DNA from 2 places in the Nocardiopsis nanhaiensis genome. Region 2 is predicted to be linked to the other one. Evidence: riboswitches for the same ligand, from Rfam matches in the RefSeq annotation. Region 2 holds a riboswitch; the other holds the start of a gene.
The links. A riboswitch is a leader RNA that binds a small molecule or an ion and turns the genes downstream of it on or off. The one in region 2 is predicted to bind glycine.

Region 1: linked by a shared signal. The riboswitch ahead of gcvP (aminomethyl-transferring glycine dehydrogenase) and the one ahead of gcvT (glycine cleavage system aminomethyltransferase GcvT) in region 2 are both predicted to bind glycine.

Annotation. Positions count from the first base shown of each region.
Region 1 covers NZ_BAAGZJ010000072.1:19,496-22,881, reverse strand. Annotated here, with positions in the region: gene gcvP (aminomethyl-transferring glycine dehydrogenase) at 1-2,148, opposite strand, end outside; glycine riboswitch at 2,240-2,331, opposite strand; gene ACYVD1_RS26570 (MerR family transcriptional regulator) at 2,590-3,078, opposite strand.
Region 2 covers NZ_BAAGZJ010000062.1:1,093-4,478, reverse strand. Annotated here, with positions in the region: gene ACYVD1_RS24570 (serine hydroxymethyltransferase) at 1-243, opposite strand, end outside; gene gcvH (glycine cleavage system protein GcvH) at 245-625, opposite strand; gene gcvT (glycine cleavage system aminomethyltransferase GcvT) at 787-1,902, opposite strand; glycine riboswitch at 2,048-2,150, opposite strand; gene ACYVD1_RS24555 (penicillin-binding transpeptidase domain-containing protein) at 2,301-3,212, shown strand.

The sequences.
Region 1 (3,386 bases), on a different contig from region 2:
GATGCAGAAGGTCTTGTGCAGGTTCAGGTGGCTGACGTCGGCGCCGAACTCGCCCGGCTTGGCCCAGCCCAGCAGCGCGTTCAGGTTGGCGCCGTCGACGTAGACCTGGCCGCCGCCCTCGTGGACCAGGCGGCACACCTCGGTGATGGTGTCCTCGTACACGCCTGCGGTGGAGGGGTAGGTGACCATGATGGCCGCCAGGTCCTCACTGTGCTTGGCGGTCTTGTCGCGCAGGTCGCCGAGGTCCACGTTGCCGTCGTCGTCACAGGCGACCACGGCCACGCGCATTCCGGCCATGACCGCACTGGCGGCGTTGGTGCCGTGCGCGGAGCTGGGGATGAGGCAGACGTCGCGGTGGGCCTCCCCGCGCGAGCGGTGGTAGCCGCGGATCGCGAGAAGCCCGGCGAGCTCGCCCTGCGACCCGGCGTTGGGCTGCAGGGACACCGCGTCGTACCCGGTGACCTCGGCCAGCCAGGCCTCCAGGTCACGGACGAGCGAGACGCTGCCCGCGGCCTGGTCGAGCGGAGCGAACGGGTGCAGACCCGCGAACTCCGGCCAGGTGACGGCCTCCATCTCGGCCGTGGCGTTGAGCTTCATGGTGCACGAGCCCAAGGGGATCATCGTGCGGTCCAGCGCCAGGTCGCGGTCGGCCAGGCGGCGCATGTAGCGCAGGAGGGAGGTCTCGCTGCGGTGGGTGTTGAACACCTCGTGGGTGAGGTAGTCGGTACCGCGGGCGAGGGCGGCGGGCAGGCGGTCGGCGGACTCGTCGACGGCGAGCGGACCGCGCTCCGCGCCGCGGTCGGCCTCGCCGAAGGCGGCCAGGACCTTGTCGAGAACGGCGACCGTGGTGGTCTCGTCGACACTGAGGCCGACCGTGCGCTGGTCGACGGCGAGCAGGTTGACGCCGGACTCCAGGGCCTTCTCCACGACGCGGTCGGCGCTGGGAACACGCACGCGCAGAGTGTCGAAGTAGGCGGAGTGGACGATCTCGAACCCGCGCTGGGTGAGCGCGTCGGCCAGGGCGGCCGTGCGCCCGTGGACCTGCCGCGCGATCGCGCGCAGGCCGTCGGGGCCGTGGTAGACGCCGTACATCCCGGCCATGACGGCCAGCAGCACCTGGGCGGTGCAGATGTTGCTGGTGGCTTTCTCCCTGCGGATGTGCTGCTCACGGGTCTGCAGGGCCAGGCGGTAGGCGGGCTTTCCCACGTTGTCGACCGAGACGCCGACCAGACGGCCGGGCAGCTGGCGGCGCAGCTTCTCGCCGACGGACATGTAACCGGCGTGCGGGCCGCCGAAACCGAGCGGGACACCGAAGCGCTGGGTGGAGCCCACCGCGATGTCGGCGCCCAGGTCACCGGGGCTGCGCAGCAGCGTGAGGGCGAGGATGTCGGCGGCGACCACCGCGAGCGCGCCGCGCTCCTGCGCCTGGGCGATGACGGCGCTGGGGTCGCGCACCGCACCGCTGGAGGCCGGGTACTGCACCAGGACACCGAAGGTCTCGCCCTCGGGCAGCCCCTGCTTCAGGTCGGCGACGACGACCTCGATGCCAAGGGGCTCGGCACGGGTGCGCAGGACCTGGAGGGTCTGCGGGAAGATGTCGGAGTCGACCACGAAGACGTTGCTCTTGACCTTGGAGGCCCGCCGGGCCAGGGTCATCGCCTCGGCGGCCGCGGTGGACTCGTCCAGCAGGGAGGCGCCGGTGATGGGCAGACCGGTCAGGTCGGAGACCATGGTCTGGAAGTTGAGGAGGGCCTCGAGCCGGCCCTGGGAGATCTCCGGCTGGTAGGGCGTGTAGGCCGTGTACCAGGCCGGGTTCTCCATGATGTTGCGCATGATGACCGGCGGGGTGAGCGTGTCGTAGTAGCCCAGGCCGATCAGCGAGGTGTTGACCTCGTTGCGCTCGGCCCGGTCGCGGAGCTCGGCCAGGGCCTCGGCCTCGCCGATCGCCTCCGGCAGGTTGAGGGGGGCGCTCTGGCCGGGTCCGGAGAGGATGGACTCGGGCACGGCGGCGGTCATGAGCTCGGTGCTGGATTCGTAGCCGACCGTCTTCAGCATCTCCGCGGTCTCTGCCGGAGTGGGGCCGATATGGCGGTCGGCGAACACCCGGGCAGGGGTGCCCGGGGCGGGGTCGTTCGACGGGTCAGTCACGGAGACCTCCTGGTGACAGGGCCGATCGTGTCGGCGGTGTTCCTCACGGTCTCCCCCTCTGTCACCGGGCGCACCCAGGCTCCAGAGTGGCCTCCTCCGCGCGGTCCATGGTGCCTGAGAGGTTACTGGGGAGTATTGCCCCGTCGGCGCCCCGTCAACCGAGGTCTCTCCCGCGCGGTATCAACAGCCTGCTGACGCTCTGTACATGTAGGCAAGCAGGGATAATGTCGGTATTCATCCCAGTTGTGACTACGACCGTACTCGATCACCACCGGAGCCACCGAGCCAGGGCACACCTTTTTCGGCGGATCCCACGACCTTCCGGCTGGTCCAACGGTGGCGGCCCCGTCCTACGTGAGCGCTCACAGCGGGACAGCACCGACGTGCGCGGCACCGGCGGCGGGCGCGATCACCGATCGCACGGCCCCCACCCACGGTGACTCAGCCGGTGCGCCGCTCCCGGCGCCTCCGGGCCAGCTCGTCCACGGGCTGGGGAGCCGGGGCCGGCAGATCCGTGCGCTCCTCCGCGGGGACCACACCCAGAGCTTCCTCCAGCTCGCGGGAGACGTTGGCCAGAGCCAGGCCGAACATGCCCTGGCCGCGCTGCATCAGGTCGACGACCTCGTCCGGCGAGGTGCACTCGTAGACGCTGACGCCGTCGCTCATGAGGGTGATGCGGGACAGCTCAGCGGCGGGGCGGCCACGCAGGTGGTCGACCGCGGTGCGGATCTGCTGCAGGGAGATCCCGGTATCCAGGAACCGTTTGGCCACCTTGAGCATCAGGATGTCAGGAAGGCTGTACAGGGCGGCGTTGTGGGCACCCGTGCGCACGCTCGGCTCCACCAGGCCGGTCCTGGCCCAGTAGTCGAGCTGTCGATAGGTGATCCCCGCGGCCGTACACGCCGCTGGGCCCCGGTACCCGACGTCCATAGGCAGCGCCACCACGTCCTCTTCGCACAGTAGGCCCTGCTGCCCTGCTAGCCGCAGCGCGGACCGCCTGTCATGGGGATCCTGCTTGCTGCTCGCTACTGCCACGCCGACCTCCGGCTCCTCGTCCCGCGGCGGCATCGACAGGGGAGAGTCCACTCAGGGAAAAGGCGCGCCGCGAGTTTCACAGCACTGACCGTAGGACGGCCGCAAGGCAGCGTCAATGAAGCCACTCGGCGCGTCGCCAACTACGCGCTGCGGCCCCGGGACGGTCACCGTCCCGGCGGGACCGGCTGCGGATCCGACGACTT
Region 2 (3,386 bases):
GGCAAGCTGCTCGACGACGTCGACGTGCTCGCAGCCGCCGTAGTAGCGGCGGCCGGGGTAGCCCTCCGCGTACTTGTTGGTGAGGACGGTGCCCTGGGCCTCGAGGACCGCCTGCGGGGCGAAGTTCTCCGAGGCGATCATCTCGAGGGTGTCGCGCTGGCGGGACAACTCGGCGTCAACGGCGGACGACACCTCGGGGTCCAGCTCGCTCAGGCTCTGGTTGAGCAGGTTGTCGCTGGTCATACTAGGCCTCGCCTTCGGTCAGCTTGTTGTACTCCTCGGCGGAGAGAAGACCGGTGGGCTCCTCGGATACCCGCACCTTGAACAGCCAGCCGCCTTCGAAGGGGGCGGAGTTGATCGTCTCGGGGGAGTCCTCGAGGGACTCGTTGACCTCCACGACCTCCCCGCTCACGGGGGAGTAGATGTCGCTGACGGACTTGGTGGACTCCACCTCGCCCGCGGGCTCGTCGGCGGTGACCTCACTGCCGACCTCGGGGGCCTCGACGTAGACGATGTCGCCCAGTGCCTCGGCGGCGAACGAGGTGATCCCGACGGTGGCGATCCCGTCCTTGACCACGACCCACTCGTGTTTGGCGGTGTAACCCAGCTCCGTGGGAACGCTCACTTCAACTCTCCTTGGAGGTGTTCCATTTGTCTGCCGTGCGCCTGATGCGGCGAACCGGCCCGGCCTACGCCTTGTCACGCCCCGACAGTGCCGGTCCTTCGTGGGGATCCGGTCGGACGGTGCGTTCAGGTTCTCGAGGGTCGTGGGCGACCCCCCGTTTCCTACGACTGCCGCTTGTAGAACGGCAGCTCGACCACGTCGACTTCCTCGCTGCGCCCGCGCACGTCAACGGAGAACGTTCCGCTCGCGGTGTCGAGGTCGCCGTCCACGTAGGCCATGGCGATGGGGCGGCCCAGTGTGGGTGAGGGGGCGCCACTGCTGATCGTCCCGATGACGGCACCGTCGCGCAGCACGTCCTGACCCTTGCGCAGCGGGCGGCGGCCCCGGGCGGCGATCCCGATCAGGCGCCGTGCCCGCGCGGTACGCGAGGCCTCCTCCAGGGCGGCGCGGCCGACGAAGCCGCCCGGCTTCTCGAACTTGACCACGCGGCCCATTCCGGCGTCGAAGGGCGTGAGGTCGGCGGTGAGCTCCTGGCCGTACAGCGGCATTCCCGCCTCGAGGCGGAGGGTGTCGCGGGAGGAGAGCCCGGCCGGGACCAGACCGTGCTTGCTGCCCTCGGCCATGAGCGCCTGCCAGATCTCCGGCGCCTTGTCGGCGGGCTTGACGAAAATCTCGAAGCCGTCCTCGCCGGTGTAGCCGGTACGGGCGAGCAGGACCGGTTGGCCGGCCACGGTGTGCTGGTAACCGGCGTAGTAGCTGATCTCACTGAGGTCGGCGTCGGTGAGCGGAGCGAGGATGTCCACGGCGCGCGGTCCTTGGACGGCGATGAGCGAGTAGTCGGCGGACTCGTCGACCACCTCGACGTCGAAGCCCTCGGCACGCTCGGCCAGGGCGGAGGCGACGACGGGCACGTTGGCCGCGTTCGCAACGACGAGGTACTCCTGCTCACCGAGCCGGTACGTGATGAGGTCGTCCAGGACACCGCCGTCCTCGGCGGTGATCATGCTGTAGCGGGCGCGGCCGACCTTGACCTTGGACAGGAAGCCGACCATGGCGTAGTCGAGGGCCTCGGCGGCCTGCGGCCCGGTGAGCCGGATCTCGCCCATGTGAGAGAGGTCGAAGAGCCCGGCGGCCTCGCGGACGGCGTTGTGTTCGGCGGTCTCACTGCCGTAGCGGAGCGGCATGAGCCACCCCGCGAAGTCGACCAGCGTCGCCCCGGCCTCTTCGTGGATCTTGTGAAGGGCGGTGCGGCGCGGCGCGGAGGTGGGGTCTGACATGGGCACTCCCGGAGGATGGGCGTCGTGTCGTGCGTAAGGCGTTGCCATCCTCCCCCTCTGTCATGGGTGCCTGAGAGCTTCACCGCGCGCTCGGCGTGGTTTGCACCTTCGGCGAGGGAACACTGCCCCTGCTTTCCAGAGTGGTCTCGCCCGTACGGTCCGCTGTGCCTGAGAGGTTGTCATCGGGGAGGGGATTGCTCCTTCGGCGGCCCGTGTTGGCTACGCGGGCACTCTCCCGTACGGGGTCAGCAACACGTTCAGCCTAGCAGCGGCGACACAGGGCGCCCAAGGGTGCCTGACGGCTTGGCGGTGCCCCGAGAGCAACCCGGCCCACCAAGGGGGCGCATGCCCTAGCGTGTGGGGTGGACGTTCCTTCGGACACCCTGTGGAGGAGACGAGTGAGTACCGAGACCGAACACGCTCCCGGGCGGACCGCGCGTGCCCGAGGGCTCACTCTCGCCGCGGGTTGCGCCTTCACACTGGTCGCAGGGATCGCCTGCGGCGGGGCCGAGGACGAGACCGAGCCCGACGATGGGTTGGCCGGCAACCCTGTGGAACTGGGTGACGTACAGACCGTGGAGCGGGAGGACCTCGCTTCGGTCTTCGAGGACGCCGGGGTCAACGGCACGTTCGTGCTCTTCGACGCCGGAGACAGTTCCGCGGTCGTCGTCAACCTCGACGAGGCCGACGAGCGCGCTGTGCCCGCGTCCACTTTCAAGCTGCCGAACACGCTGATCGCCCTCCAGACCGGGGCGGTGGAGAGCATCGACGAGGTCGTCGCACCCGAGGGCGAGGACGAGCTGAGTCTGCGCGAGGCCCTGCCGACGACGGACGTGCCGGTCCACCAGGAAGTGGCCGACCGGATCGGGTTCGACCGGATGTCCACCTGGGTGGACCGGTTCGACTACGGCAACCGCCAGGTCGGCGACGAGGACGTGATGGACCGGTTCTGGCTCGACGGTCCGCTGGAGATCTCCGCCATGGAGCAGAGCACTTTCATCTCCGAACTGGCCCGCACCGAGCTGCCCGTCGACGTGGAGCACCAGGAAGCGCTGCACGAGCTGCTGGCCATGGAGGAGGGCTACGGCTACCAGCTGTTCGGCCGGACCGGTCTGGGCGCGGACGTCGATCCGGTCCCGGGCTGGTGGGTCGGCTGGGTCGAGGGCGAGGACGACCTGCACACGTTCGCCCTGCGCCTGGAGGTCGAGGAGGACAGCGACGTGGCCCTACGCGAGGAGTTGGGCCGTGAGCTCTTGGTGGAGTTGGAGATCCTGCCCCCGGAGGCCCTGGAGGCCGCAGCGGGGGACTGAGTCGACCCGTGGGACTGACACCTGCTTCCTCTTTCCTTCTCCCGACGTAATCTTGTTCCCAGCGCCGAATTCGGTTCCCTTCCCCGAGTTTCGCGGCGGTGGGGGTTTTCTGTGGTTGGGCGACAATCCCGTGGGGATGTATTCCGTGGGGATGTATTCGGTAGGGCCGGATCC